DNA from 3 places in the Bacillus inaquosorum genome. Region 2 is predicted to be linked to each of the others. Evidence: riboswitches for the same ligand, from Rfam matches in the RefSeq annotation. Region 2 holds a riboswitch; each other region holds the start of a gene.
The links. Region 2 has a riboswitch for S-adenosylmethionine ahead of metI (cystathionine gamma-synthase/O-acetylhomoserine thiolyase). Riboswitches for the same ligand answer to the same signal wherever they lie in the genome.
Positions count from the first base shown of each region.

Region 1 (10,596 bases), 1.6 Mb from region 2:
GAATTTGGTTTTTCGAAAAACGGCGAGAAATTTCAATCCCGTTGCCGCCATGGCAGGCAAGATTACGATTGCCGAGGTGGAAGAAATCGTGGAAGCGGGAGAGCTCGATCCAGATCACATCCACACGCCGGGAATTTACGTACAGCATGTGGTGCTTGGCGCAAGCCATGAAAAACGGATTGAAAAACGAACAGTTCGGCAAGCGGCGGGAAAGGGTGAGGCGAAATGAAGGAAGCGAGAAAACGAATGGTCAAACGGGCGGTACAAGAAATTAAGGATGGCATGAACGTCAATCTTGGGATTGGAATGCCGACGCTTGTCGCAAATGAGATACCCGATGGCGTTCACGTCATGCTTCAGTCAGAAAACGGCTTGCTCGGGATCGGCCCCTATCCTGTGGAAGGAACGGAAGACGCGGATTTGATCAATGCAGGAAAGGAAACGATCACTGAAGTGACGGGCGCTTCCTATTTTGACAGCGCTGAGTCATTCGCAATGATAAGAGGCGGGCATATCGATTTGGCTATCCTTGGCGGCATGGAGGTTTCTGAGCAGGGCGATTTGGCCAATTGGATGATCCCCGGGAAAATGGTCAAAGGGATGGGCGGCGCCATGGATCTCGTCAACGGGGCGAAACGGATCGTTGTCATCATGGAGCATGTCAATAAACATGGCGAGTCAAAGGTGAAACAAGCTTGCACCCTTCCGCTGACAGGCCAGAAAGTCGTGCACAGGCTGATTACGGATTTGGCTGTGTTTGATTTTGATAACGGCCGCATGACACTGACTGAGCTTCAGGAAGGCGTCACAATTGAAGAGGTTTATGAAAAAACAGAAGCTAATTTCGCTGTAAGCCAGTCTGTGCTCAAACAAAATTCTTAACGGGAAGGTGTTTGACATGAACAAACAAGTCGCATTGGTGACAGGGGCAGCCGGCGGAATCGGATTCGAAATCGCAAGGGAATTCGCCCGTGAAGGCGCCAGCGTCATCGTTTCGGATCTCCATCAGGAAGCGTGTGAAAAGGCCGCCTCCAAGCTTGCCGAAGAAGGCTTTGACGCAGAAGCCGTTCCGTGTGATGTGACAAAGGAAGCGCAAGTCGCTGATACGGTGAACACCATCCAGAAACGATACGGCCGCTTGGATATTTTGGTGAACAATGCCGGTATTCAGCACGTCGCCCCGATTGAAGAGTTTCCCACAGAAACCTTTGAGCAGCTGATCAAGGTCATGCTGACGGCGCCCTTCATCGCGATGAAGCATGTGTTTCCGATCATGAAAAAACAGCAGTTTGGCAGAATCATTAATATCGCGTCTGTTAATGGCTTAGTCGGCTTTGCGGGGAAATCCGCTTATAATAGCGCCAAGCACGGCGTCATTGGGCTGACAAAGGTCGGGGCGCTGGAAGGCGCGCCCCACGGCATTACAGTCAACGCGCTCTGTCCGGGTTATGTCGATACTCAGCTTGTCCGCAATCAGCTGAGCGATCTTTCGAAAACGAGAAATGTCCCTTACGACTCCGTACTTGAACAGGTCATTTTTCCGCTTGTCCCGCAAAAACGACTGCTTTCCGTCAAGGAAATCGCGGATTATGCGGTGTTTTTGGCAAGCGGGAAAGCGAAGGGCGTCACCGGGCAGGCTGTCGTCCTTGATGGGGGCTACACCGCTCAATGACATAAAAAAACACACTTGCTCCGTTAGGGAATCAAGTGTGTTTTTTGGCTTATTTCCAAACATCGTTAGCGATCTCAACCACATGGCGGAGCTTCGCCCATTGCTGTTCTTCAGTCAGCTTGTTGCCTTCCTCAGTTGAAGCGAATCCGCATTGAGGGCTGAGACAAAGCTGGTCTAAGCTCACATAACGGGACGCTTCTTCGATACGGCGTTTCACGTCGTCCGGATGTTCAAGCTCACCGAATTTAGATGTCACTAAGCCGAGGACAAGCTGAAGATCAGAGCGCTTTACATAACGGAGCGGTTCAAATCCGCCTGAGCGTGAATCATCATACTCCAGGAATAGACCGTCCAGGTTCAAGCCGTCAAAAATGGTTTCGGCTGCTGCGTCATAGCCGCCTTCCGCTGTCCAAGTGGACTGGAAGTTGCCGCGGCAAATATGCATGGTTACCGTCAGATCATCAGGACGGTCTGCAATCGCGTCGTTAATCGATTTCGCAAACAGCTGGCGAAGCTCGTCAGGCGTTGTTCCGAACGCCTCGATTTGTTTTAAGCCTTTTTCAGATAAGAAAACAGCCCATGCCGTATCATCAAGCTGGAGGTAGCGGCAGCCTCTGTCATAAAACGCTTGAATCGCTTTTTTATATGCTTTGGATACATCGTGCTGGAAAAGGTGATAGTCTTTTTTGTACGCATCCTTTTCAAGTTTCCCACGGAAAAACAGCATATTCGGGCTCGGGATCGTCATTTTTGGCGTCGCGTCACCGGCAATGCTATGGAGAAATGAGTAATCTTCAAGCATTGGGTGAGTTGAAAAGTCGATATCGCCTGTGACTTTAATGCCGCGTGCTTTTGTCTGTACGTTATGGAATTGAATGCCCTGCTCAGGAGTAAACGGCTCAACGCCATCCAGGTTTTCCAGGAAATCAAAATGCCACCACGCTCTGCGGAATTCACCGTCTGTCACGACGTTCAGTCCGGTTTCCTTTTGTTTTTCCACAATGCGGATGATTTCATCGTTTTCGATCTGGCGAAGCTGCTCAGCCGTAATCTCGCCGGCCGCTTTTTGCAGCCGCGCTTTTTTGACGGGCTCTGATCTCAGCAGGCTTCCGACTTGATCCGCGCGAAACGGCGGTTTTTTTCTTTGAAGTGATTTTTGTTCTGCGGGTGTTGTTTGTTGTGACATGTTGTCCATTCCTTCTTTCCATTCGAATATAAAAAAGCTCTTCCTTTGGATAAGGAAGAGCTTGCGTGACAATCTCAACCTTATCTTCAAGAGCAATCATTGCTCTAAAGGATTTAGCACCATTCTGTTAAACAGCGGTTGCCGGGTATCGCAGGGCCAGTCCCTCCACCTCTCTTGATAAGGAAAACCTTTTTATGAAATTTTCTGATAGTATCTATTATTCACACATTTTCTGTTTCTGTCAATGATAGATTATCCCCACACATCGTTGGCGATGTCGACGACATGGCGCAGCTTTGCCCATTGCTGCTCCTCTGTCAAAAGATTGCCTTCTTCTGTAGAGGCAAAACCGCACTGAGGGCTGAGGCACAGCTGATCCAGGCTGACAAAACGCGCAGCTTCATTGATTCGGCGTTTCACATCATCAGGATTTTCGAGCTCGCCGTATTTCGATGTGATCAAGCCAAGCACAATTTGCAGATCCTTGCGTTTCACGAAACGGAGCGGATCAAAATTCCCAGAGCGGTCATCATCGTATTCCAAGAACAGCCCGTCCAGGTTTAAGCCGTCCAAAATCGTTTCCGCTACAGCGTCGTAGCCTCCAGATGCCGCCCAAGTTGAACGGAAGTTGCCGCGGCAAATGTGCATCGTGATTGCTAAATCATCAGGGCGGTCTGCCACTGCATCGTTAATCGTTTTGGCAAACAAGTCAGGCAATGTTTCTGGATCGCCGCCGAGCGCCCGGACAACCTCTCTGCCTTTTTCCTCAAAGAAAAGAGACCATGACGTATCATCAAGCTGAAGATAGCGGCATCCAGCGTCATAAAAGGCTTTAATTGCTTTTTTGTACGCTTGGGCCAGATCATGAAAGTATTCCTCTTGGTCGTCATAAATCCCTTTATCCGCCTTTTCACCGAAAAACAGCATATTCGGGCTCGGAATCGTCAGCTTTGGTGTCGCGTCGCCGGCAATCTCATGTAAAAATTGATAATCGGCAAGCGCTGGGTGGCTCGTAAAATCAAGTTTTCCCGTCACTTTGATGCTGCGTGCTTTTGTTTTCGCGTTATGGAACTGAATCCCTTCAGCCGGGATGAACGGTTCCACTCCGTCAAGCCCTTCCAGGAAATCGTAATGCCACCAAGAACGGCGGAATTCTCCGTCTGTTACCACATCGAGACCGATTTCTTTTTGTTTTTCCACAATGCGGGTGATTTCTTGATTTTCAATATCACGAAGCTGTTCCGCCGTGATCTCGCCGGCCGCTTTTTTCTGCCGGGCTTCTTTCACCGGAGCGGAGCGCAGCGCAGTAAACTGCCGACATGATCGGCGCGGAAAGGAGCTTTGTGTTGTTGTACTGTTTTTTGTCCTGCGGCATTTGTTTGTTGAGCCATGTCATTCGCCTCTTTTCTGAAATGTGTTGAGCATAAAAAAGCTCTTCCTTTGTGTAAGGAAGAGCTTGAACGATCAAATCTCCGCCTCATCTGCAAGAACGCAATGTTCTAAAGGATTTAGCACCATTCTGTTTGAAACAGCGGTTGCCGGGTATCATAGGGCCAGTCCCTCCACCTCTCTTGATAAGGTATATCTTCATATTCAAATTTCAATTATCTTAATATTATTACTTTTGGATCAATTGTCAACACTTTTTAGAAAATACTTTCATCTTCATCGTCATATAATACCATATCCAGTACGATAGCGATGGCCGTGCAAATCAGCACATCTTCTTCGTTTGCAATCTGCAAATGATAGGAATCACCCCAGCTCAGCCACTTCTTGCTCACCGACATCCGGACATTCTTTCCGTCCGTCAGCTGGAATTCATCCTTCCACAAGTCACCGTCAATTTCCCAGTTGAGCTTAGAAATTTCAAATTTTGGTTTGAAAAATGTTAGTTTCTTCGTCACCTCACAAACTGTTTCCCCGCCAATTGAAATCACATATCGCGGCAATAAAGACATTACTTTTTGTTCTATGGAAACGAGTGTTTTTCCGGATGAATCTGTCATTTGCAGCGAGTCCCCTAACGAAAAGAACCGCCCCTCGACCTTGAATGTCTCTTGTTCATCCCGGTCATAAATGTGAAATGCATCTTTAAACGAGAACATCTTTTGTTTCATAAATAATTCGATCATTGCTGAAGTCTCCTTTTGATTTGCCTTGTAAGAGATTACGGACAGGGGGGCAAAAAGGTTTCAAGTTCCAAATCTAGTAACCAGAAACGCGCTGGCCGTTTTTTACGAGTAATTAATGTTTCTAAATTAAAAAAAGGCTGCATCGTTCAGCAGCCTTTCTTTTGAAATATAGTATTAGGAAAGATGCATCCGGCGTTTTTGGCGGATCGCGTCAAGGTCGATTAGGTTGTTGTGATGAGGTGCGGCTGCTGGAAGAGGGCTTGTCTTTTGCGGTTTGCGGCGATTGTCCTTGCTGAAAGAAAAAAGAAGATAGCCGCATAATGCGATGATAATAAAAAGGATCATTTTACATTCCTCCCAAAAAAAGTTTTGGTATTCTCTATTGTACGGATAAAATGTCAAAAAGTATTCAAAAAATTCCAAATTGGTTAAAAATAAATAACTGCCCCTCAAAAACAGTCTAACCTGATAACCTGAAAATAGTCTTGTAAATTGGTGATTGTTCATGTTAGTGATTGGTTCTATAGTTACTATCGACGATAAAATAAATTCCTTTATATAACTTTTAACCTAAATTTACATAATTCCAATTACCTGTTTTTGGGTGCTGTTTTCTTGCTTGTTAGGTTTATACCCTATTTTTCGGAATCAAACACAAAAAACCCAAATTACGGAGCATTTGGGCGGTACGGGGGAATGCAGATTGTGGTTTTGGGGATTTGGATGTCTTATCAGAAGAAGCGTTTGAACATTTTTCTGATCTTTTGAAACGGGCTCGATTTCTTTTGCATTTTAAGAGGCCGGATCGTGATCCATTTTTTAAATAGGCTCTTTTTTGCAGCAATTGCATGTTTTGTCATTGTTTTTCCTCCTCATGTGTTGATACTTGTTTTACGGAGGACGTATTCAAAATGTTTCGTTTTTACACAAAAAAACCAGCCCTTTTTTGGACTGGCTTTTGGCATTACGCCTGTTCTTCAAACAGCTTTGCAATCTCAACGATGACGTTTACGGCTTTGACCATGTTATCAGCTGAGATGTATTCGAACTTTCCGTGGAAGTTTTCCCCGCCGGTAAAGATGTTTGGCGTCGGGAGTCCCATGTAGGACAGCTGGGATCCGTCCGTGCCGCCGCGGATTGGAGAAATCTTCGGTTCGATACCGAGGTTTTTCATCGCTTGCTCGGCAATGTTGACGATTTCGATGACAGGTTCGATTTTCTCTCTCATGTTGTAGTATTGATCGTTCATATCAAGCTGAATCCGGTCTTGCCCGTATTCGTTTTGAAGTTCTTCAACGACTCGCTTCATTGTTTCTTTTCTGCTTTGGAAGTTTTCTTTGTCAAAGTCTCTGATAATGTAGTGGAGTTTTGTTTCCTCTACATCTCCTTGAATCGACAGCAGGTGGTAGAAGCCTTCGTAGCCTTCTGTATATTCAGGCGCTTCGTCTGCCGGCAGCAGGCTGTTCAGCTTCATTGCGATTTTTGCAGAGTTGATCATTTTCCCTTTTGCCGTGCCGGGATGTACGTTGTTGCCTTTGATCGTGATTTTTGCGGCAGCGGCATTGAAGCTTTCGTATTCAAGCTCGCCGAGCGGACCGCCGTCAACTGTGTAGGCAAAGGACGCATTGAATCGTTTCACATCAAATTTGTGCGGGCCTCTCCCGATTTCTTCATCAGGCGTAAAGGCGACTCTGATTGTGCCGTGCTTGATTTCAGGGTGTTTGATGAGGTAATCCATGGCTGTCATGATTTCGGCAATGCCGGCTTTATTGTCTGCGCCGAGAAGGGTTGTGCCGTCTGTGGTGATGAGTGTGTGGCCCTTATAGCCGGACAGCTCAGGGAATTGATCAGGCGACAGGATGACCTGCAGCTGTTCATTGAGAACGATGTCTTTTCCATCGTAGCTTTCTACGATTTGGGGATTCACGTTTTTGCCGGTAAAGTCGGTGGCGGTGTCGACGTGGGCGAGAAAGCCGATTGTCGGCACGTCTTTTTCAGTATTGGAGGGAAGAGTCGCCATGACATAGCCGTTCTCATCAATGGCTGCATCCTGCATGCCGATTGACTTCAATTCATCGACAAGCATGTTTCCTAACGTCAATTGGCCGGGTGTGGAAGGGCAGGTGTCGACGGATTCATCGGACTGTGTGTCGACCTTTACGTATGTAGTAAACCGTTCAATGATTTCTTCTTTCATTTCCAATCATCTCCTTTGTCTTATTTTATCATGGCGGGATGAGAGATTTCTATTGCACAATACCGTTTCGAATGGCAAAAACGACTGCCTGTGTCCGGTCTTGGGCGTTACATTTTTGCAGGATGCGGTGCACGTGGGTTTTTACCGTGCTTTCGCTGACGAAAAGCTTTTCAGCAATCTCTTCATTTCTCAACCCATAGGCCATTTGCTGAAGAACCTCGAGTTCTCTTTTGGTAAACGGCTCTGCCAGTTCTTCGGCTTGAGTCTGTTGCTTCGAGCGAAATGTCTCACTGATAATTTTAGCAGCTGTGGCCGTACGGAAAATCGCTTCGCCTCTGGCCGCGGCGCGAATGGCGTCTATCAATTCTTCAGGAAGCGTATCTTTCAGCAAATAGCCGACTGCACCCGCACGGATGCCTTCAAATACATATTCTTCCGTGTCGAAGGTGGTTAAAATGACAATCTTTGTATATGGGAGTGTAGACATAATGTCTTTTGCCGCTTCGATGCCTGAGCAATGCGGCATTTGGACATCCATGAGGATGACGTCGGGTTTTGTTTGCTTTGCCAGTGCAATGATGCCGTGACCGTCGCCGGCCTCACCGGAAACCGTCATATCCGGCTGTGCGTTGATGACATAGCGGAATCCTTCGCGCACTAGCGGCTGATCATCGGCAAGTGCGACGCGTATTTTATCTTTGTTCATCTTTTTGCTCCTTATTCGTTGTCATGAGCGGCAATGCCAGCTCAATTTGCAGGCCGCTCGGCTGCACAGTGCTGAGGGACAGGGAACCGCCTGCTTTTTCAGCGCGCTCTTTCATTCCTGTCAGGCCAAATCCATAAGTAAGATTGCCGGTGAATTGTCCGTCGTCGGTGATTGTGAGATAAAGATGTGTCTCGTCATTTGAGATGATGGCAGCCGCATGGGAAGCGTGAGCATGGCGAATGATATTGGTCAGCGCTTCCTGCAAGATGCGGTAGATCGTTTCGCTTACGTTTTGAGGCCAAGACTCTTCTGACAGGCCGGCAGTGTCTAAAGAAACGTGCAAGCCGCTCCGTTCCTCCACTTGATGGATAAGCCCCCGCAAAGCGGTAAGGCCAACCATGGATTCACTTCGTCCCATTTGGTGAACGACAGACCGTACTTCTTGAAGGCATTCTCTGGCGACACTCAGTACATTTTGAATGACTTTTTCTGAATCCTCCTTGCTGCTTTTTAGGATATAGGGAAGAGATTGAAGCTGAACAATCACAGAAGTCAGCTCATGGCCGATGCTGTCATGAATGTCGCGGGCTATTCTTGTGCGCTCCTCAAGGACCGCGTACCTTAAAGAAAGAACAGAAGCCTCCTGCAGCTCTGCGTGCGCTTTCTGGAGTTCTTCATGCGCCTGCTCCAGCTGCAAGTGCATTTTCGCTAATTCAGCATGATTCCGTTCAGCCTCTTTTCTGGCTTCCCGTCTGAAACGCATGGAGGAGAAGAATACGTACAGTCCGATCATGATCGAGATGTTACTGATGATATCGTCCCAGCTGCTGTCAAAAACAGTGTACAGAAAGAAAACGTTGCCTCCAATTAGGCATATTGTAAAGATCAAGGACAGGCGTGCAGGAAGCTTTATAGCCGTATAAACCAATAAAAATACGATTAAGAAAAAGGCGGCTCCCTGCTCTTGGCCGGAAACAGCCCAAAGAAAAACGGTCAGGAGCCAAAGACCGACGAATATGCTGAAATTAACAGCAGCGGATGTTACATAGGGAATGATCCAAATGAATGCTAAGTACACCGCAAACACAAACGCTAACAAAATGGGATCAGCTTCGGATGGATGAGATAAACATTGTATGCAATTCAATATGAGAATAAGGCTCGGCACAAATTTCTTGTAGTGCCGAGCCGAAGATTGTCGGTTCATGCTGGTCCTTCTTTCAGTTATTGAATCGATACTTTGCCTGCGGTCAGCCGTCTGTATGCTTTGTAAAGCATGATATTGCGGGCTGTGATAGTGCCGAGGGGAATGAAGAACATAGAATGAATAATGGCAATAAAAATCTCGTTGCTCTCTGGCAGCCATATTCTCGCAGCCATACGCAAAGAAAGTATCATTAGAATGAGGATAACACTTCCAAGTGAGCCGCGTGAAGTAACCTTTCCGGTTTCTGGATGAATCCGCACGTTTACCATCTTCCCGATGCCAAACCCGCAGGCCAGCCCAATCAGTAATAAGATGCCGCTGATCGCCACGTGTAAAACAGAATGAAAATATGAAGGCTGAAAAGATGCTGATACGCCCCATAACAGCAGCAGCGGAATGATCAGCAATTTCACGGGTTTTACCGTTCTTTCTCGATACATCGATAAAATAATAAGAAAAAAGACAATAAAAATATAAGGGCTCATCGCCATGTCATCAAATCCTTTCTGTATGAAGCATAGCGAAAATTGCAAAAGAAAACGTCAACCGGCAGATTGATTTTTCAGCTGCTATACTTGTTCGCGCTGCATAAAGTCATGTAACATGGCGTGAAAATGCTGAATGTCCTTTATATGATTGCCTACAAAAAATATGAAGAAACTATTAATAAACAATTAAACTTCTTAAAAATGGATGTAGGCCAGTTCTAAACACTATATAATAATATCAGGTCATTTTTTAGGAGGGTTTACATCATGGCAATACTTGTTACAGGCGGTGCCGGGTACATCGGAAGCCACACATGTGTGGAGTTATTGAACAGCGGCTATGAGATTGTCGTTCTTGATAATCTGTCCAACAGCTCGGCTGAGGCGCTGAACCGCGTCAAGGAGATTACGGGAAAAGATTTAACGTTCTATGAAGCGGATCTATTGGATCGGGGAGCGGTAGATTCCGTTTTTGCGGAAAATGAAATTGAAGCTGTGATTCATTTTGCGGGGTTAAAAGCAGTCGGTGAATCTGTGGCGATTCCGCTCAAATATTATCATAACAATCTGACAGGAACGTTTATTTTATGTGAGGTCATGGAGAAATACGGCGTCAAAAAAATCGTATTCAGTTCGTCTGCGACGGTGTACGGCGTTCCGGAAACATCACCGATTACGGAGGATTTTCCATTAGGTGCGACAAATCCTTATGGGCAGACGAAGCTCATGCTTGAACAAATTTTGCGTGATTTGCATACAGCCGACAATGAATGGAGCGTTGCGCTGCTTCGTTACTTTAATCCGTTCGGCGCGCATCCAAGCGGACGGATCGGTGAAGACCCGAACGGCATTCCGAATAACCTCATGCCGTATGTGGCGCAGGTGGCTGTCGGCAAGCTTGAGCAACTAAGCGTATTCGGAAATGACTATCCGACAAAAGACGGGACAGGCGTACGTGATTATATTCATGTCGTTGATCTTGCAGAAGGCCACGTCAAAGCGCTG
Region 1 covers NZ_CP096592.1:3,999,139-4,009,734, reverse strand. Annotated here, with positions in the region: gene M1M80_RS20330 (CoA transferase subunit A) at 1-229, shown strand, start outside; gene M1M80_RS20325 (CoA transferase subunit B) at 226-882, shown strand; gene M1M80_RS20320 (3-hydroxybutyrate dehydrogenase) at 899-1,672, shown strand; gene M1M80_RS20315 (5-methyltetrahydropteroyltriglutamate--homocysteine S-methyltransferase) at 1,722-2,858, opposite strand; SAM riboswitch class I at 2,936-3,042, opposite strand; partial or broken gene M1M80_RS20310 (5-methyltetrahydropteroyltriglutamate--homocysteine S-methyltransferase) at 3,111-4,249, opposite strand; SAM riboswitch class I at 4,333-4,439, opposite strand; gene M1M80_RS20305 (LURP-one-related/scramblase family protein) at 4,505-4,993, opposite strand; gene M1M80_RS20300 (hypothetical protein) at 5,168-5,446, opposite strand; gene M1M80_RS21585 (hypothetical protein) at 5,725-5,853, opposite strand; gene pepT (peptidase T) at 5,958-7,190, opposite strand; gene yxjL (two-component system response regulator YxJL) at 7,240-7,896, opposite strand; gene M1M80_RS20285 (sensor histidine kinase) at 7,883-9,103, opposite strand; gene M1M80_RS20280 (DUF1453 family protein) at 9,121-9,594, opposite strand; gene galE (UDP-glucose 4-epimerase GalE) at 9,859-10,596, shown strand, end outside.
Region 1: linked by a shared signal. The riboswitch ahead of M1M80_RS20315 (5-methyltetrahydropteroyltriglutamate--homocysteine S-methyltransferase) and the one ahead of metI (cystathionine gamma-synthase/O-acetylhomoserine thiolyase) in region 2 are both predicted to bind S-adenosylmethionine.

Region 2 (10,596 bases):
TGTTCAATGCGGACTGTTTTAAGAATAAGGCGGGCAGCAAGTGCTTAATCGCCTCAGTATCATCCTCGTTTTGGCTGGCGTACAAGTAAGCGAGAATCTGGCGGACAATCCGTCTGCTGTAAAACGATTGGACGCCGCGGTCAGCTGTATAAGGAATTGACGAATGATGAAGCCTTTCGTAAATGGCGCGGCCTCCGCTGTTTGTGCGGTAGAGAACTGCAAAGTCTTCAGGGTTTGCCCCGTTTTGAATTTTTTCTTTGATATCGGAAACGACCATTGTGGCTTCTTCCTCTTCGTCATAAGGATAAAACAGCACAGGAGCCTGGATGTCATCACGGGCCGCTTCAAGCGTTTTGGCATACCTGTTTTTATTCTTTTTCACGACGATATCAGCACTTGAGACGATCGGGTGCGTGGATCTGTAGTTCGCGGTTAAATAGATCGTCTTCGCTCCGGGATAATCCTTTTGAAAATCAAGAATAAAAGACGGATTGCTTCCGCGAAACGCGTAGATGGACTGGTCATCGTCCCCGACACAGCACAGGTTTTGCTCCGGGCTGGCCAGCATTTGCATGATTTTATATTGCACCGGGTTAATGTCCTGAAACTCGTCAATTAAGATATACGTAAACCGAGATTGATATTGTTCCAGAAGGTCCGGCCGATCGATAAACAATTCATAGCAGGCGGAAGCCATATCATCAAAATCAAATTGATTGTGTTCTTTTTTCTGGCGCTCATAATGTTCATATAATCGGTAGACTTGTTTTTCCCACTCATCCTGTAAAGGAATGCGTTCATTCGGAACATAAGTGTTTTTCCAGAAACCGATCTGCTGCAGGGCCTGATCAACGGGGAACTCTTTCTCATCTATGCCTTCTTCATAGAGTGCTTTTTTGACATATTGTTCCCGCTGCCACTCCATTTTCAGCAGATGGTCGCCGTTCCATTTAGCAGAATCATAGTGATACAAAATCTTATAAAACAAGCTGTGGAATGTTCCGGTGACAAGTCTTCTGACTTTTGCAGGCTGTAATCCGTACTGCTTCGCCATACGATCTTTCATTTCGGAGACAGCTTTTGTCGTGAAGGTGACAAGCAGCATGTGTTCCGGCGGTATGCCTAAGTGTTCGATCATGTGGGCGGCGCGCGCTGTCAGCACGCGTGTTTTTCCGCTTCCCGCACCTGCAAGCACAAGCAGCGGGCCTTCGGTTTCCGTGACAGCTTTCAGCTGATCTGTGTTCAAGCCGACAGACGGAAAAAGGCTTGTATCAGGTTCTATTGTTTTTTGTATAAATGGTGTTCCGGGTTTAATGCTTCTCGGCCGCTTCCATTCCGTGACAGCCGGAGACGAGTCAGCAACGATCGCTTTTCCCTTGGGCAAACGAAAGACACCGGATTCCTGATAGTCTTCTTTTTTCTCCTCTTTAGCGGGTTTCGTTTCGCAGGCCTCCTCACATGCCGGAAAATGGCCTGGCTGGCGGTGAATAAACTCCGGCGGATCGGTGATGTTAAGCCTTAACAAAACGGGCTTTCCGCAATGAGAACAAAATAAATGTCCTTTTATTCCTTCTTCAAAAAGGAATTGATAATGTTCTCTAGAATATGTATGTAAATGTATGGTTCGATCATTCAGTCGGGCGCATTTCAAAAAGGGGTCCTCCCAATCAAAAAAGGTGTTCATTACAGACAAAGAATATCATATCAAAAGAAACGTGTTTCAAAAAGTAAGTTTAAGGGAATAGAGACAGCAGAAGGGTGGGTATCGCATGATATATGCAGGTCAAATTCAGAACCAGCAATACGCTCAATATGCAAATAGATCGATTGGACATAAGCAGGATTATGCCGGAACCGAAAAAATCAGCTATGTCCCGTTTCAGCGGGTATACAAAGAACTGGAAAAGCAGCAGGAGAATCAAACAGTTGCTGAAAGAAAGGTAAACGAGACAAAACGTAAGCGCTCTCTTTATAAGAGATTTCGAGAAAAAGGAATGGGCACGTACATTAACCGATATGTATAAAAAACCGTTCACATCCAGAGAACGGTTTTTTATATGCGGAAAAAATCCGGATCTCAATAGACCCGGATGCTGTTTAGTCCTTAATCATTTGTAAGTGGGGAATGCCGGCATCAAGGAATTCTTTTTCAGAAAGCACACGATACCCATGTTTCTTGTAAAACGGCACAGCCTGTGTTTGTGCGTTTAAAATGAAACCGGAAGCGCCGCCGTCTGCGGCCGCTTTTTCTAGCGCTTTCATAATGATGCCGCCGACACCGGCTGAACGGTGGCTTTTTAATACACAAATCCGCTCTAACTTGCCGTAGCCGTCCTTCATACGCCATCTTCCGGCGCCGACAGGCTTTTCACCGTCATACACGACGATATGCTCCGACTCATTTTCTAGTTCGTCAATTTCTTCTTCAGCAGGCACGTTTTGTTCTTTGACAAAGACTTCTTCTCTTACATAAAATGCATCTTTCATTTGTTCTTCATTTTTTGCAATAACTGCTTCCAAGTCGATTATTCTCCTCCGCCTAGCAAGAAGGTTTCATACACTGTCCATGATCCGTTTTCCAGCTGATAAAGCAAGTGGAAGCGATCAACGATTTCTTCATGTGACACTTCCTGCATTTTTAATTGTCCCAGCACATCCGAATGCTCATCGTCGGAAAGATTTTGCCCGACCGTCACATGCGGAACGAAATTGTATTCCTGTTCACCAGCCAACACGCCGGTGTATAACTTTTCATTGAGTGTTTTTAATTCTTCCGTCGGCTCTGCTTTGATGTAAATGACATTATTAACAGGCGCAAATGAGCTGTATTTTGTCATTTTGAGAACGACCGGATGGGACTCCTTCGCGATGTTTCTTAGATGTGATACAAGCTGATCCGCTTTCTCCTCCGCACATTCAAACGATGCTCTCAATGTCAAATGGGGCGGGATCAGGGAATAGCTCGGGTCATAGCGCTTTCTGTAAGAGTTCGCAAGGTCTTGGAGTTTTTTTGATGGAAATAAAACGATTCCGTATTTCATATTATGTCCCTCCTGGAAATAAAGTATGATAGAGTATCAAAGCATTTTTTTCAGCGCCGGCGTGATGAGCGGCTGCCAGTATGTCCATTTGTGATCTCCGTCAAATGGCTCAAAATAATAATCGGAAAGCTTCTTCTCCAGCAGCTGTTTCAGCTCCTGATTCGGTCCTGTAAAGTCCAGAATGTTTCCGTCTGTTGTGTGGACGTCAGTTTCTTTTGTGCCGATTTGGTGATAAATAGAAAGGTGTTTGATATCGTCTGACTGTTTTACAGCTTCCAATACATGTTTGTCAACATAAGGAGACTGCATGATGATGTTTCCGAACATATTCGGATAATCAAGCGCTGTCATAAGAGATATGGTAGCCCCGAGCGAATCGCCTATCAGCGTGCGTCCGTAGCCGACCTGATAGGTTGGATACTCGTCATCCGCAAACGGAACGAGCTCATGGGCGATAAACCGTTTATACCCCGGAAATTTTGAACCTTCCGGATGATAGGTTTTTCTGCGCTCTTTTACATCCTTATAAGGAACACCGATAATAATGCTCCGGTCTATTTCCCGTTTGGACAGCAATTCCTCGACCTGTCTGCCGATTCTCCCCAGCCTGAAATAATCGTGGCCGTCCTGCGCGATAATGACATGGTATTTATAAAGAGGGGAGTAGTTGGACGGCAGATAAACGAGCAATGTCATTTCTTCGTTAAGCTCTTTTGAAAAGAATTTCTTTTCTTGCACTGTGCCGTTTTTCGGTGCCATAATACATTCCTCCAGGACATCACTAGACTTTCTTGCTGTTTTCCATTATTGTACCATGAATTATTAGAAATTTCTCTCTTTAAACCGTTCGGAACTCGAAGAAAAAAGTGTTGAAATAAACTGCAAATTGCGCTAATATAAAACAATCAGAAAATTGAAATCGATATTTCTTATCGTGAGAGGTGGAGGGACTGGCCCTTAGAAACCTCAGCAACCGGCTTGTTTTGCATATGCAAAACGCCAAGGTGCTAAATCCAGCAAGCGTTTTTTATGCTTGGAAGATAAGAAGAAGCGTTAAACCCCTTCTTCTTATGAAGAAGGGGTTTTTTATTATGAAAAGGGAAGGTGTCAGCTATATGTCACAGCACGTTGAAACGAAATTAGCCCAAATCGGGAACCGAAGCGACGAAGTAACGGGAACAGTGAGTCCTCCTATTTATTTATCAACAGCATACCGCCACAGAGGGATCGGAGAATCAACCGGATTTGATTATGTCCGCACGAAAAATCCGACACGCCAGCTTGTTGAGGACGCGATCGCCAGCTTAGAAAACGGAGCGAGAGGGCTTGCCTTCAGTTCGGGAATGGCAGCCATCCAAACGATTATGGCGCTGTTTAAAAGCGGAGATGAACTGATTGTTTCATCGGACCTATATGGCGGCACGTACCGTCTGTTTGAAAATGAATGGAAAAAATACGGATTGACCTTTCATTATGATGATTTCAGCGATGAGGACTGTTTACGCTCTAAGATTACGTCAAATACAAAAGCAGTGTTTGTGGAAACACCGACAAATCCGCTCATGCAGGAGGCGGACATTGAAAGGATCGCCCGGATTACAAAAGAGCACGGTCTTCTGCTGATCGTTGATAATACATTTTATACACCGGTCTTGCAGCGTCCGCTTGAGCTGGGAGCTGACATTGTGATTCACAGCGCAACCAAGTATTTAGGCGGGCATAACGACTTGCTTGCGGGACTTGTCGTTGTAAAGGATGAGCAGCTTGGTGAGGAAATGTTTCAACACCAAAATGCGATCGGCGCCGTCCTGCCTCCGTTCGATTCGTGGCTTCTGATGAGAGGAATGAAGACGCTGAGCCTCAGAATGCGCCAGCATCAGGCAAACGCGCAGGAGCTTGCGGCCTTTTTAGAAGAGCAGGATGAAATTGCCGATGTACTGTATCCCGGAAAAGGCGGCATGCTGTCCTTCCGTCTTCAAAAAGAAGAGTGGGTCAACCCATTTTTAAAAGCGCTGAAGACCATTTGTTTTGCAGAAAGCCTCGGCGGGGTGGAGAGCTTTATTACATACCCTGCCACACAGACGCACATGGATATTCCTGAAGAGATCCGCATCGCAAACGGGGTCTGCAATCGTTTGCTGCGTTTTTCGGTCGGAATTGAACATGCGGAAGATTTAAAAGAGGACCTAAAACAGGCGTTATGTCAGGTCAAAGAGGGAGCTGTTTCATTTGAGTAATCACAATTGGACGCTGGAAACCCAGCTCGTGCACAATCCATTTAAAACAGACGGCGCAACAGGGGCGGTCAGTGTACCGATTCAGCACGCATCGACCTTTCACCAATCTTCATTTGAAGAGTTTGGCGCATATGATTACAGCCGCTCAGGCACGCCGACCAGAACGGCTCTTGAAGAAACAATTGCCGCACTGGAAGGGGGAACGAGAGGATTTGCTTTCAGTTCAGGCATGGCTGCCATCTCAACAGCATTTTTACTTCTGTCACAGGGCGATCACGTTCTTGTGACAGAAGATGTATACGGCGGAACCTTCCGCATGGTGACAGAGGTGCTGACCCGGTTTGGCATTGAGCATACATTTGTCGACATGACGGATACAAACGAAGTAGCACGGAATATCAAGCCGAACACAAAAGTTATTTATATGGAGACACCGTCAAATCCGACACTTGGGATCACTGATATTAAAGCGGTTGTTCAGCTTGCAAAAGAAAACGGCTGTCTGACCTTTCTGGACAATACATTCATGACACCGGCACTGCAGCGTCCGCTTGATCTCGGCGTGGATATTGTGCTTCACAGTGCAACAAAATTTCTGAGCGGACACAGCGATGTGCTGTCAGGCCTGGCTGCTGTCAAGGATGAAGAGCTTGGGAAGCAGCTGTATAAGCTGCAAAACTCGTTCGGCGCCGTCCTTGGCGTGCAAGATTGCTGGCTCGTGCTGCGCGGATTAAAAACATTGCAGGTCCGTTTAGAAAAAGCGAGCCAAACAGCGCAGCGGCTTGCGGAATTTTTCCAGAAGCATCCGGCGGTGAAACGCGTGTATTATCCGGGACTGTCTGATCATCCGGGTGCTGAAACCCATAAGAGCCAGTCAACGGGAGCGGGCGCCGTGCTATCTTTTGAGCTTGAAAGCAAAGAGGCCGTTAAGAAATTAGTAGAGAATGTATCACTTCCGGTCTTCGCTGTCAGCCTTGGTGCAGTGGAATCGATTTTGTCCTATCCGGCTACGATGTCTCACGCCGCAATGCCTAAGCAAGAACGTGAAAAACGAGGAATCACAGACGGCCTTCTCCGTCTTAGTGTGGGTGTCGAACATGCAGATGATTTAGAACGTGATTTCAAACAAGCGCTGAAAGAAATTGCGCCAGTGGCGGTCCGTTAAAAAAGAAGCCGGCGATAGCCCGGCTTCTTTTGTTATTCATCATCAGGATTCAGAATCGCGAGAACTTGATGATCCTCCCAAACGCCATTGATTTTTACATTTTTTCGGGCAATGCCCTCTTTATGAAATCCAGCTTTTTCCAATACGCGCATGGACCCGAGGTTACGGGGCATCACACCGGCTTCAATGCGATGCAGTTTCAATTCGTGGAACGCATAATCAACAATCAATCTGACCGCCTCTGTCATGAGTCCCTTTCCATTGTGGGATTTGTCTAAAAAATACCCGATGAACGCAGTTTGCAGCGCCCCGCGGATGATTTGAAAGAGCGAAACCGTCCCGATTAATGTATCGTCCGAGACTGTAAAAATGCCAAAATAATATTCTTCATCTTTCTCCAGTCTTTGCTGGTACTCGGTTATTCGTTTTCTTTGCCCCTCAATCGTATAATAATCGTCTGCGCGAATCATGGAAAACTGTTCGAAAAAATCTTGGTTTTCGCTTTGCAGCCGCAGATTTTCTTCCGCATCCTTTACTTCTAAAGGTCTTACATAAATGGTATTTCCTTTTAACATACATTGATCTCTCCGTTCTCATGTCGGCATTCCTCTTACATTATTCTCAGGAAACTGCAAATATCCTTTTTATAAAAAGGAAGAAAACCAATTTCCCATAAAGGTGCCGACATAGTTACCAATTAAGTAGCCAAGCGTACCGACAAGCATGATCGGGGCGACAAGCTCCCGCCATCCCTTGGCAATTGCCATCGCAGCCGCGGTCGTGGGCCCTCCGACAGTAGCGTTAACGGCGAGCAGAATTTCTTCAAGCCGCACGCGGAACAATTTTCCGACGGCTAAGGAAACCGCTAAATTGCTGATCGCAATGATAAAGACAAATAAGAGAATAAGAGGCGCATTGGTGACGATTAAGCGCAGATCTGCGGGAATGCCGATCACCACAAAAAATAAATAAATCAAAAAGGTTCCAAGCTCCTGAGATCCATTGAGCCTTTCAAAAAAACGCGGGAAAAGAAAAATGATAAGAACCGTTAAAGACGTAAGCATCAGGTACTGATCGCCAAGCGTTCCGATCAAAAGAGGATGAGAAAAAATGTTTTTAAAATAGCCGGAAATCTTCACACTAACTGCAACAAGCGCAAAAGCAGCGCCAGCATTAAAAGCGATATCCTTTAAGGAAATGTCCTTCCGTTTCCAATAGCTTTCTGCACTGTTTCTGCTGTTTCCATCGGCTTTCACTTTCTCTTCAAACGGCATGGCATAGTGCCGCTGAAACCATTTAAGTGCAGGAATGCTGATTAATATAAAAAACAAAAGCGCCATCATAAAATTATCAGCCACAACGGTAGCCGACACATATTCCCCCGGTGTCTCAAATTTTGCCGCCATCGCCGCAAAATTTATCCCGCCGCCGATATAAGAGGCGCTGATCATCCCGCCGATTTTATCTAAATAAGGAATATGCTGTTTGAGAAGAAAAAAAGCAAGGGTGCTGCCAAGCACAGTTCCAGCGGAGCTAATCAGAAAAATAAACAGCAAACGCCTGCTTTCCTTAAAAATCTGCCGCACATTGATCTGAAACAGCAAAAGGGGTATCGCCAGCGGCACCACATAAGACCATACGGTATCGTATACAGGCGATTCAACAGGAAGCACTCCTATATTTGTAAACACCATTGCACCTGCCAGCGCGATAATAGCGCCAGACACAGCGGACGCCCACTTAAAGCGCTGCTCCAGCCCGATGCTCACTGCCGTCCACACCGCAATAAACCCCCATAATACCCAAACATCATCAGAAGAAATCAAAGAATGCAAAACCCCATCACCCCTATTATTAGAAAATTAAGACATATTATAATGGCCGAGGAACAGAACAGCAAGTCCGAAAAAAAGTTTTTCTAAAAAAGCAGTTGACGAATAGGAGGGAAGGTTATATAATAGAACTTGTCAGAAAGACAACAACATACCCAGCAACACATACATATCATGATTCCGTAGCTCAGCTGGGAGAGCGCTACCTTGACAGGGTAGAGGTCGCTGGTTCGAGCCCAGTCGGAATCATAGCTTAAACCCTTGCGCAGCAAGGGTTTTTTACTTTGTTTTAATAAAGTCGGTTTATCAAATTGGCAAGTTGTTGGCAAACTGTTGGCGAACTTGATTTTTTGGGCGAAGTAAAAAGGTCACTTGAAAATTCAAGGGACCTAAAGTAATTAAAAGTTTCAATCACTCTTATTCCTTTGTGGGATTTTGTCCCTCCAAACCGTATCGTTAAGTCCATCATTAACTCCATCGATGAAATCAATTGCTGTCTTAATTTTCGTAGTTGTTTTTATTTTTTGAGAAAATGTTATAATGAAAAGCCATGAAATGATGGAAAGAGGGGGAATTTCGATGCATTACATAACTGCATGCTTAAAAATCATCAGTGATAAAGACCTTAATGAAATAATGAAGGAATTTAAAAAACTTGAGGAAGAAACGAATAAAGAAGAAGGGTGTATTAAATTCCATGCTTATCCGCTTGAACCATCGGAACGCAAAATAATGCTTTGGGAGATTTGGGAAAATGAAGAAGCTGTTAAAACCCATTTCACGAAAAAACACACAATAGACGTTCAAAAACAAGAATTAACGGAAGTAGAATGGTTAATGAAAAGCAATGTGAATGATTGAAAGGCTCTTTAAAAAGAGACATTCAATGACTAAGAATCTGCCATTTGTGATTAAGTGGTAAATTGTTGTCCAACTCTGCCAACAATCATTACTTTCATTCAGAAGTCATCAGATTCAAAAGGCACAACTACCTTGACAGAGAGGTCGCTGGTTTGAGCCCAATCGGAATCATAGCTTAAACCCTTGCGTAGCAAGGGTTTCTTACATTTCTATTTTTAATGGATTATAAAGTTTCAATATTCTTTTCTATATTTGGATAACTTGTTCCAGCCATAATAATGGAGATACTCCGTAACTAAGAATGTCTACTCCTTCAGCAGCTTCATCGATAAAATCATTCTTTTCTTCATCTGCATATTCGCTGTTAATAAATTCTTTTAATGCTACTAAATCAGATTTTTGCTCTTCTTTTGGGATATCTTTAAGTATTCGTCCAGTGCTGATTCTGAAGTTTCTATATCTTGATGAAAAATACCTCCTGGAAATTGAAATGCTGGTTCAGCAACTATAACTACTATCAAAACATTCACTACCGGGAAAGGTTTAAAATTATATTCAACCTATAAATATTTCTGGAATTTTATATCGCCATATTAATAGCAACTCTCTTAATGGATCGGTTTCTATTGAGTTTTCATAAGGTTCCTCATTCAAAAAAGGGTTTTGAACCTTTGTAAAATTTTTTTTATGAACACACTTATACCATTTAACTCAATTTCAAAATCTTGATGTGTTCCTTTTAAAACTTTCTCAATATATTCTATATACTCATTAGCTTGTTCTTCTGTTGCAATATTTCAATGAAATCGGAGAAAAGTGGATTTCTTCTGATAAAACTATGCTTAAATCACCAAATAGACTTTCTTCGAATTTGTATGAATTTTTCATGGGTTGAAATCACCTTCTTAATTTAAGTACATATCTATTTTTATACCCGATGAAGTTATACCCCTGTATTTATTGAAACCGATTTTTTATCGAATGATAATCATTTCAAGGATGCGGTTGTGGAGTTGTAAAATAACCATTGACTAGACAGACACGATTTCCTTTCATTTTTTATAAATTTACATCTCTATTATAATAATGTCCCTATAAATTGGAGGTAAAATAATGAGTCATTCTCAAGAAAAAATTTCACTAATCACAGGAGCAAGCAGTCAAGGGGATATTGGTACGGCTATATGTCGTAAGTTAGCCTCACAGGGTATACATATCTTCTTTACTCACTGGAATTCTGATGCGGCCTGGATAGAGGAATTTCAACAAGAAATTTTACATATGGGTGTCCGTTGTGAGGCAATGAAAATTGATTTATCAGATGCACATGCTGCATTCACAATACTTGAAAAAATTTCAGATAAATTAGGATATCCTTCCATCCTTATTAATAATGCCGCTCATTCCGCAAGTGATAATTATGTATCGTTAGATGCTAAATCACTTGATGATCATTATGC
Region 2 covers NZ_CP096592.1:1,368,441-1,379,036, forward strand. Annotated here, with positions in the region: gene M1M80_RS06630 (ATP-dependent helicase) at 1-1,651, opposite strand, end outside; gene M1M80_RS06635 (hypothetical protein) at 1,770-2,024, shown strand; gene M1M80_RS06640 (GNAT family N-acetyltransferase) at 2,098-2,520, opposite strand; gene M1M80_RS06645 (YjcG family protein) at 2,526-3,041, opposite strand; gene M1M80_RS06650 (esterase family protein) at 3,078-3,800, opposite strand; SAM riboswitch class I at 3,968-4,088, shown strand; gene metI (cystathionine gamma-synthase/O-acetylhomoserine thiolyase) at 4,157-5,278, shown strand; gene metC (cystathionine beta-lyase) at 5,271-6,443, shown strand; gene M1M80_RS06665 (GNAT family N-acetyltransferase) at 6,476-7,018, opposite strand; gene M1M80_RS06670 (DUF819 family protein) at 7,088-8,278, opposite strand; tRNA gene M1M80_RS06675 (tRNA-Val) at 8,452-8,524, shown strand; gene M1M80_RS06680 (putative quinol monooxygenase) at 8,816-9,136, shown strand; partial or broken gene M1M80_RS06690 (tRNA-Val4) at 9,692-10,024, opposite strand; gene M1M80_RS06695 (SDR family oxidoreductase) at 10,250-10,596, shown strand, end outside.

Region 3 (10,596 bases), 160 kb from region 2:
GAAGCAAGTTAAGAAAATGTTTCGTAAAAGCCTTTAAAAATGGACCTAATATCTTTAGAATAATTACCGTATCTAAAAAGAGAGGCAGAAGGATTTTACATGAAATTTAAGCTTGGAAAACTGATACAGGCACTATCTCCAGCCCAGCTGATTGCATTATATTATTTTCTTGCAGTTACTGTGGCCGTTATATTGCTGAGTCTGCCGGCGGCCCATAAACCGGGGGCGGACTGGACGTTTATTGATGCGCTGTTTACGGCTGTCAGTTCAGTCAGCGTGACGGGGCTGACGGTAGTTGATACAGCTGACACATTCAGCACAATAGGTATTTTTATATTGGCATTTGTTCTGCAATTTGGCGGAATCGGGATTATGACGCTCGGAACGTTTATTTGGCTGATCATGGGAAAACGAATCGGGCTGAAAGAACGTAAATTGATTATGGTTGACCAAAACCAATCCCAGTTTTCAGGGATTGTCAATCTCATGAAGCAGGTTCTATTTCTGATCTTATGGATTGAATTTTTTGGCGGGCTCATACTCGGCACCTATTTCTTAACCTACTATGATTCCTATCAGGAAGCTTATTTACACGGATTTTTTGCCAGTATCAGCGCAACCACAAATGGCGGATTTGATATTACCGGCAGTTCCATGATTCCATTCCGCCACGATTATTTTGTGCAGTTTATTACAATGCTTTTAATTGTATTTGGAGCAATTGGATTTCCCGTGCTTGTCGAAGTAAAGGATTTCTTGTTTTCAAAGCAACGGAGATACCCGTTTACACTTTTTACGAAAATCACGACCATTACGTTCGGCTCACTCGTCTTGTTTGGAGCCATCGGCATTTATATCCTGGAAGCAAACCACGCGTTTGCGGGAAAGTCATGGCATGACATTTTGTTTCTGTCCCTGTTTCAATCAACGGCAACCCGAAGCGGGGGGCTGGCAACCATTGATATCAGCCAATTATCAGATGCTACAATATTTTTTGTTTGCGCGCTGATGTTTATCGGAGCGTCGCCAAGCTCAGTCGGGGGAGGCATACGGACAACGACTTTCGCTCTGAACCTTCTTGCGCTGTTTCATTTTGCCCGCGGCAATAAAGCGGTAAAGGTATTCAAGCGGGAGCTCCACCCTGCTGATCTCATGAAGTCGCTTGTTGTCACGATGATGGCAATCCTGCTCGTTTTTGGCGCGACACTTATCCTGACCATCACAGAAAAGCATTCTCTGCCGGAGCTGTTGTTTGAAGTGTGTTCGGCATTCGGCACAACCGGACTGTCGCTTGGCATTACTGCTGATTTGAGCAACGTTGGAAAATGCGTCATTATGATTGTGATGTTTATCGGGCGAATCGGCATCCTGACCTTCCTGTACCTGATCGGAAGAAAGGAAATCGAAGCGAATTATCATTATCCGAAGGAAAGAGTGATTATCGGATAGAAAAAACACCGCATTTTGCGGTGTTTTTTGATTGCCAAAAAAAAGATGTGTGACGCCGTTTCAGTTGGAGAACCTAACATCAACAGGTGCAGCTTAAGGATCTTGCATCTTTAATGAAATAAAATGTCTGAAAACTGGCGAGGAGGATTCGTATGAAGCGCAAAGCCGAAGTGAATGAAGCCATTAAAAATAACAATACACCTACAGAGAGCATGGACCCAAATTCATATAAGACACAGTATCATGACGACCCGAATTTTAGGGGTGCAAACCGCAATTCCAAACAGGGTCAGCAAGGAGGCATGTGATTTTGAAGAAAAACCGTCATAGCAAAGATATGCAAAATCATAAAAAGCCTATGAATAAGAAGGTGCTGGAGGAAGAATTCTCAAGTGAATTTGGGGATTACAATGCCGGAAAAATCATCGAAACGCTAGAAGTCACAAAGCCTAAAAAGAAAAAAGAGAAAAAACAAAAATAAAAAAAGACCTCTTAGGCGATGTTCCGCTTAAGAGGTGCTTTTCTATTTTAAATAAGCATTTTTGCTGCTTCCCCTGACGAATTGCAATAAGCTGGTCATTCTCAGCTCAATAAAGGGCTGAGCAACTGTCTTAACAAAATTGCTGGAGAGAACGGACGTAAGGGCAGCGGTTAAAAGTAATAGAATGACTAAGTTCTGATAGTCAGTAAGCTGATCCTCAAGACCGACCTGCCGCAGCGTTTTAATAATAAACCCATGGAGCAGATAGACGTAAAATGTCCGCGTGCCCCATTTTGTAAAGAAATAGCGTTTTTGCGGAACGAGCGCTAAAAAGCTGAAAGTAGATGCGAAGGCGAGTACATACCAGCCGATCCTGATCAGGCCGCTAGCCAGGGTAACGTCTCCAAATGAAGAATACGGTTTAGAGCCGAACAGAAAAGAATAGTCAAAATCAATGCCCCAGCAGATGACGAATACGGCGGCAAGCACCCCGGTCGCAATTTGTTTGCCTCGTTTTGATCTCAGTAAATCAAAATGATGTTTATTTAAATAAAACCCGACAAGGAACATCGGTAAGAATACAAATGTCCGCGACAAGCTCAGCGTGCTGCTGACAAAGTCAAGATAGCCGATCAGCACGGCAATTCCGCAGCTGACAAACAGCGCCCACAGCTTAGAAAGCTTTGAAAAAGGATAAAGCAGCAGATTCCAAAAGAATAAGCTGACGAGAAACCATAACGACCATTGCGGATCAATCGGGTTCACATTTGCCATGCTTTCGTCTTGCATAATGTAATAAAAGACGGAATAAATGATTTGGAAAATCAAATACGGAATAATCAGCTTGACCGCCAGCTTTTTCACATATCCCGCGCGTTTAAAACCTTTCGCGAAATATCCGGATACGAGAATAAAGGCAGGCATGTGGAATGTGTAAATGAACTTGTAGAGGTAGAGCATAAAGTTGTTATCATTAATAAAAGATCGAAGAATATGACCGAATACAACAAGGAATATCAATAAGAATTTTGCATTATCAAAATAACTGTCCCGCGATTTACTCATAGCATCACCTTCTCTTTAATCAGTCACTAAGAGATTATTCCCTGTTGGTATATATTTTAAAATAAAAGATGAAAAAGGAATCTAAAAAACCGCTGATTGTTAGGACGATGTAAAGTGACGGTAAGGATCGTAGAAAATGTCTTCGTTATGTAACCGCGCTGAAATTTTCTGAAATTTATAGGGCAAATGAAGGAAGTTCCCGCATTTTGTAGAAATATTGAGGGATAGGTTTTGAAGAAGGAGTGTACACGTATGGAAACTCTTGGTGTCCAGACAAATTCAGAGCTGCAGGAAGAACTGAAGCGTCTCAAAGAAGAAAATGTCCAGCTGAAAAAGGAATTGAATCAGCATCAAGTGATTGTCAACAATACGCTCGATGCTATTTTTATATGTGATAATGAAATGCGGATCGTTCAGGCGAATGAAGCGACGGAGAGGATGCTTCAAGTTGATTCGGAAGATTTGAAAAAGCGTTCCGTTTTGGATTTTTTGTTTTCAATCCCAAAGGATGAGCTGAATCTTGCCGTAAAGAAGTTTTTTAAGAAAGGTTTCCTGTGGAAGGAGGTTCCGATCAGGCTTGATGGCGGGGCGACAAAATACATAGAGTTTCTGGCCAAAAGAGGGATAGGCGAGGATTTCTTTTTTGTTGTCATGAGAGACATATCTTCAAAGAAGATTCTGGAGCGGGAATTCTCTATGAATGAACAGCTTTTTAAGGACTTGTTTGACAGAGCTGTTGACGGAATCGTCCTTTTTGATAAAGATGGCGGTTTTATTGATGCCAATTTGTCCTTCTGTAAAAGCTTTGAAATCAATCAAAATGAGCTGTCTCATTTATCGTTGTATGAGTTCATAGACAGCGGCTCACGAAAAGACTTTGATAATATATGGAAGGCGCTCAACCGCAAGGGAAAAGCGAAGGGTGAGCTGCCCGTCAAGCTTCGTTCAGGAGTCCAAAAGCTATTTGAATTCACGATTACTTCAAACATCATCAGCGGTTTTTACATGTCCATTATGAGGGATATCACAGAGAAGCGGTCTATGGAGCTGCAGCTCTTTAAAAGTGAGGAGCGCTTCAGAGAAATATTTGAAAATGCGATGGACGCCATTATCATCTGGTCGAATGACGGAAGAATTGTGAAGGCGAATCAGTCAGCCTGTAAAATCTTTGAGCTGCCGATGAATTTGCTGTTGAAGAGAAGGCTGTGTGATTTTCTCGTTGACTCGCAGCAGAAATACAGCATAACAAAGAGGAAATACGCAAAATACGGAGAGATCAGAGAAGAGCTGCTGTTTCAAATGGGGAACGGGCAGTTCAAAGAACTCGAATTTACTTCAAAGCGGACAATACTTGAAAACCAGCACTTGACGATTTTAAGAAATGTCAGCGACAGAAAGCGGATGGAAAAGGAGCTTCGGGAAAGCGAGCTGAAATTCAGAAAAGTGTTCAACGGCTCAATGGACGGCAATGTATTGTTCGACAATCAATACCGAATCATCGACGCCAACCCGTTAGCAAGCAACATTTTAGGCCTGTCACATGAAGAGATTAAACAGCACAGCCTATTAGATATTATTTCTTCATATGAAATAGAAAACCTTGCTTCGCCGGCGAGGCAGATTAATTTTGATGAAATGGACAACGAAATTCCGTTTTTGTTGAGCAGCAATGACAACAGAAAACTGGAATTCTCATTTAAACGAAATATTATTCAAAATATGAACCTGGCTATCTTTAAAGACGTAACAGAGCGAAAAGAACTGGAGGAACGCCTGCGCAAGTCAGATACCCTTCATGTTGTCGGCGAACTCGCTGCAGGCATCGCTCATGAAATCAGAAATCCGATGACAGCTCTTAAAGGCTTCATTCAGCTTCTGAAAGGAAGTGTGGAGGGAGACTACGCCCTTTACTTCAACGTGATCACCTCAGAACTAAAGCGCATCGAATCCATCATCACCGAATTCTTGATTTTAGCCAAGCCCCAGGCCATTATGTATGAAGAAAAACATGTTACCCAAATTATGAGAGACACCATAGACCTTCTCAACGCTCAAGCCAATCTCAGCAACGTGCAAATGCATCTTGATCTAATTGGCGACATCCCACCGATCTACTGTGAACCGAATCAGCTGAAACAAGTATTTATCAATATATTAAAAAATGCCATCGAAGTGATGCCTGACGGCGGAAACATTTTTGTGACGATAAGGACATTGGATCAAGATCATGTTCTCATCTCCTTAAAAGACGAGGGAATCGGAATGACAGAAGATAAATTAAAGCGCCTTGGTGAACCGTTTTATACGACAAAGGAACGGGGAACTGGACTTGGGCTTATGGTAAGCTATAAAATTATTGAAGAGCATCAAGGCGAAATCATGGTAGAAAGTGAAGAAGGGAAGGGCACTGTTTTCCATCTTACGCTTCCCGTCAGACAGAATGCTGAAGAAAGAAGGATTGATGAATGAACTACTATACGACAGCGGAAACGCCGCTCGGGGAACTTATAATTGCTGAGGAGGATGGACATATCACCCGTCTATTTCTCAGTCAGGAAGATTGGATGGATTGGAAAGAAAGCGTTCAGAATACAGAGCACATGGAAACACCTTATCTGGCAGAGGCCAAAAAACAGCTTCATGAATATTTCGCCGGCGAAAGAAAGAGATTCTCACTGCCGCTCAGCCAAAAGGGCACTCCTTTTCAGCAAAAAGTGTGGGAAGCGCTGGCGATGATACCATACGGAGAATCCCGAAGCTATGCTGACATCGCCGCTGCGGTCGGCAGTCCGAAAGCGGTGCGCGCAGTCGGACAGGCTAATAAACGAAACGACCTGCCGATTTTTGTCCCATGCCACAGAGTGATCGGCAAAAACAGTGCGTTAACAGGGTACGCTGGGAGCAAAACTGATATCAAAGCATTTTTGCTGAACATCGAGCAAATCTCCTACAAAGAAAAATAAAACATATGGCACGTTCCCTTTTTTCACGGCCGACATATCATTTTATTAAGTTAAAAAAGTTGGTCTGATGAAAAAGGAGGACAAAGCAATTGAAGCCGAGCCGCTCTGAGAAAATTGCCGTTTTTGCCAAACTGTTTGTGAAACTGCATATCTTATCAAGCGCTCAAAAAGATGAAATCATCAATATCAATAAAAACAAACAAAAAAACCGCTGACTCGGCCCAAAATGAGCAAAGTGCAGCGGTTTTTTAGTGAACCTTTTCGCCTCTGAACAGCTGTTCAATTTCTTCTTCATACGAACCGGTCATAATCCCTTTTTCTGTGATGATTCCTGAAATGAGATCATGGGGCGTAATGTCAAAAGCGGGATTAAAGACAGGCACGTCGGTTGGTGCAGTCCGGACTCCGGAAATCTGCCTTACTTCCTCGGGATCCCGTTCCTCTATCGGGATATCAGCGCCGCTTTTCACTTTCGTATCAAATGTAGATAATGGTGCGGCGACAAAAAACGGAATATCAAAGGCGTTTGCTAAAATCGCGAGACCGTATGTTCCGATTTTATTTGCCGTATCACCGTTCTTTGCAATTCGATCAGCTCCGACGATGACAGCGGAAATTTGTTTTTCCTTCATCGTATGGGCGGCCATGCTGTCTGTGATTAGAGTGACATCAATGCCTCCCTGCATCAGCTCCCACGCAGTGAGGCGTGAACCTTGAAGGACAGGTCTTGTTTCACAAGCATAAATATGCAATCCCAAATCCTTTTGTTTGGCTAAGTAAAATGGAGCGAGTGCCGTTCCATAACGGCTTGTCGCGATAGAACCGGCATTGCAGATCGTCATAATCCGGTCGCCTTTTTTGAAAAGCTGCAGGGCGTTTTGGCCGATCATTCGGCACGTTTCCTCATCTTCGACCTGAATCTGAATCGCTTCATGGACAAGGTTTGTTTTTGCTTCATTTACGGAAATGGCGTTTTCGATCGAATGACTCAGTCTCTCAAGCGCCCATGATAAATTAATGGCGGTAGGCCGTGAGCTGTTTAAATACTGTTTGATGTCATCCAGTCTGCGGCGGAATTCCGTGACATCATCTGTTTCGATGTCTTTTGCAGCAAGCGCAAGGCCGAAGGCAGCTGTAATGCCGATGGCCGGAGCGCCTCTTACTTTGAGTGTGACAATGGCGTCAAATACATCCTCTTTCGTTGTCAGCTCCAGATATTCCGTCACATCAGGAAGCTTTTGCTGATTTAAAATGGTAATGGCTGTTTCTTTCCATTCAACAGAACGCGGAACAGCAAATGAATGGGTCATGAATGGATCATTCCTTTACAAGTAACTTAAATAATTCAATAACATCCGTTATCGTTTTGAATTCCGAACGTTTTTCGATAAAAGCTGTGCCGGTTTCGAGCGCCAGCCGTTTTCTGCCGATTCGTTTATCAAACGGCACGATCGTATCCAGATCAGCCACATGCGCAAGTCCGATCGCGCGGCGTATCAGCTCGCAGCCCGCAAACCCGATCGCCTCTTCAAAAATATGACTGAGCGTATCAGTAAGGTAACCGTCGATTTTGGCGTAAACATCCAGACTGTCCTTCTCCCAGGCTACACTAAACGTCTCTTTAAACGTTTCCCAGACCTGCTTAACATGTTCATATAACGGCTCTCTGTCAGCCCCGTCACGACCGAGTGCGTTCAAGAATAAGTTGGCAATAAATTGGCCTACATCAAAGCCGATCGGTCCGTAAAAAGCAAATTCAGGATCAATCACCTTTGTTTCATGTTCGCTGGCGAAAATGCTTCCTGTATGCAAATCACCATGAATCAATGTTTCTGCAGATGTTAAAAACGACTTTTTCAGCTTAGCGGCTTCGATTTTGACGTTGTCATTATTCCAAAGCTTCTCGACAAAAGGCCGAAGCTCTTCTTCAAAGTCATTTGTGTCATGGTCAAAGAAAGGATCTGTAAAGACAAGTCTTTCCGTTATGTCGCACAGCTCCGGATTTGTAAATTGTTTAACAAGCTGTTTTTTCACCTTGGGTTCAAGCGCGTAGTCTGATGAGTAGAAAAGTGTTTTTCCTAAAAATTCACCGATGTGCTGTGACAGGTGCGGATAATGTTCCCCCTCAATGAGTCCTTTTCTTGCGATTTTCAGGTGAGAAAGATCCTCCATGACGGTAACCGCCATTTCTGTATCAGAATAAAACACTCTTGGAACCAGATGGGGGACATGCTCGCCCTGGCGTATGAGAGCACTGCTTTCAATTCTTGCGCGATCGATTGTCAGCGGCCAGCTTTCTCCGACCACTTTTGCATAAGGAACTGCCTGTTTAATGATCAATGCTCTGTCATGTTCTTGATCATAAATATGAAAAACGTAATTTAAATTGCCGTCGCCGATCTCCTGGCATGTCAGCGTGCTTTTGCTTGGAAATAAGCCAAGCTTCACCGCAAGTGCCACAGCGGAGCTTTCATTTAACGTTTCGTATAAAGGTGTTTTTGTGACTGCCATTGTCATAACCTCCAATTATGTAATCTCTTTGATATGTTTGCAGCTGAATGGCCGTAAAAAAGCCTCCTTCTCAGAGAGAAGGAGGCTTAACATCTATGTCCGCCTCTCTTATCTCTCAGATCAGATCTGAAGGAATTAGCACCGTGCCTTAAGAGACGAGCGTCTCGGCGCGAAAAAGATGCGCCCCATTTCACAATGGAATTACGGTCGGTTGCTGTTGGGGTCAAAAGGCCAAATCCCTCGCCCAACTCTCGATAAGAGAATATATTCACTTGTTAAACAATTCTAATTTATCAGTTGATGAACATAGTAACAGGTGTTTTGTTAAGTTGTCAATATATTTTTTAATATAAATCTTTTCTGATATCATCGAAAACAGGAATGCTCTCCCGCACTTCAACGCTTTCCTGAAGGTCGATTTCCGCTCGTACTATGCCTTCTTCCAGGCCGCCTTCAGCAAGTATACGCCCCCATGGATCAATAATCAGGCTATGCCCGGCAAATTCATTATCTGGATTTGAACCGGTACAATTGCAGGCAGCGACAAAGCATTGATTCTCAATGGCCCGCGCAATAAGCAGGCTTTTCCAATGATCAAGGCGGGGAAGGGGCCATTCCGCAGAAATAAACAGCACGTTGGCTCCTTTCGTCGTATGTTTTCTGATCCACTCCGGAAAACGGATATCGTAACAGATCAGTCCTGAGCTTTTGACGCCATCTAGCTCAAAGTAGCCGTCTTCGGAACCGGCTGATAAATACACATGCTCATCCATCAGCTGAAAAAGATGGACTTTTCTGTACTCTTTAATGATTTGTCCTTCCTTATCCGCGATGTACATTGTATTATAAACATCAGAATCCTTTCTGACAGCGACCGATCCGGCGACAATATGAACGCCATGTTTCTTTGCCGTTTTCTTCAGCCAGTTCTGAGCAGAACGCCCGTCTTCATCAGCGAGCTCATCAAGGTTGGACAGGTCATATCCGGTCGTCCATAATTCAGGAAGAACAAGAACATCAGCATGTTTACTTTCTTTTTCGATTAAAAATTCAGCCTTTTTTATATTTTCCGAAGGTTTACCGTATGAAATATCAAATTGAAGACAAGATATCGTCCATTTCATCTTTTTAACACCCCAAATTTTTCTTTACTTTTTTCATTTAACCATATATGATGATGGACTATTATTTCAAGAATTTTTTAGAAGGTGAGAATAGATGAAATTTGAACAGTCTCATGTATTGAAGGAATTGCCTAAACAATTCTTCGCTTCTCTGGTGCAGAAAGTGAACCGAAAGCTCGCAGAAGGACACGACGTCATTAACCTCGGACAGGGAAATCCGGATCAGCCGACTCCGGAACATATCGTTGAGGAAATGAAACGAGCCGTTACTGATCCGGAAAATCATAAATATTCGTCTTTTCGCGGCTCATACAGTCTGAAGTCGGCAGCGGCAGCATTTTATAAAAGAGAATACGGCATTGATCTTGATCCTGAAACTGAAGTCGCTGTATTATTCGGCGGGAAAGCCGGTCTGGTCGAGCTCCCGCAATGCTTGCTGAATCCTGGTGATACGATTTTAGTTCCGGACCCGGGCTATCCTGATTATTGGTCAGGTGTCACACTCGCGAAAGCGAAGATGGAAATGATGCCGCTCGTAAAGGACAGGGCGTTTCTTCCTGATTACAGCAGCATCGCCGCTGAAGTGAGGGATCAGGCGAAATTGATGTATTTAAATTATCCGAATAATCCGACCGGAGCTGTTGCTACCTCTGAATTTTTTGAAGAAACCGTGAGTTTTGCGAAAGAAAACGGGATCTGTGTTGTTCACGATTTTGCTTACGGCGCTGTAGGGTTTGACGGCTGCAAGCCTTTAAGCTTTTTGCAGACTGAGGGTGCGAAGGATATCGGGATTGAAATTTACACGCTGTCAAAAACGTATAATATGGCAGGGTGGCGGGTCGGCTTTGCCGTCGGTAACGCTTCGGTCATTGAAGCGATTAATCTTTATCAAGACCATATGTTTGTCAGTCTTTTCAGAGCGACTCAGGAAGCTGCAGCGGCGGCACTGTTAGCTGATCAGGCATGTGTGGCGGAGCAAAATGCCCGATATGAAAGCAGGCGA
Region 3 covers NZ_CP096592.1:1,526,815-1,537,410, forward strand. Annotated here, with positions in the region: gene ktrD (Ktr system potassium transporter KtrD) at 100-1,449, shown strand; gene M1M80_RS07525 (hypothetical protein) at 1,602-1,757, shown strand; gene M1M80_RS07530 (hypothetical protein) at 1,760-1,930, shown strand; gene M1M80_RS07535 (acyltransferase family protein) at 1,973-2,995, opposite strand; gene kinE (sporulation two-component system sensor histidine kinase KinE) at 3,248-5,464, shown strand; gene M1M80_RS07545 (methylated-DNA--[protein]-cysteine S-methyltransferase) at 5,461-5,958, shown strand; gene M1M80_RS07550 (hypothetical protein) at 6,048-6,173, shown strand; gene mtnA (S-methyl-5-thioribose-1-phosphate isomerase) at 6,207-7,268, opposite strand; gene mtnK (S-methyl-5-thioribose kinase) at 7,276-8,469, opposite strand; SAM riboswitch class I at 8,575-8,730, opposite strand; gene M1M80_RS07565 (carbon-nitrogen family hydrolase) at 8,814-9,593, opposite strand; gene mtnE (methionine-glutamine aminotransferase) at 9,688-10,596, shown strand, end outside.
Region 3: linked by a shared signal. The riboswitch ahead of mtnK (S-methyl-5-thioribose kinase) and the one ahead of metI (cystathionine gamma-synthase/O-acetylhomoserine thiolyase) in region 2 are both predicted to bind S-adenosylmethionine.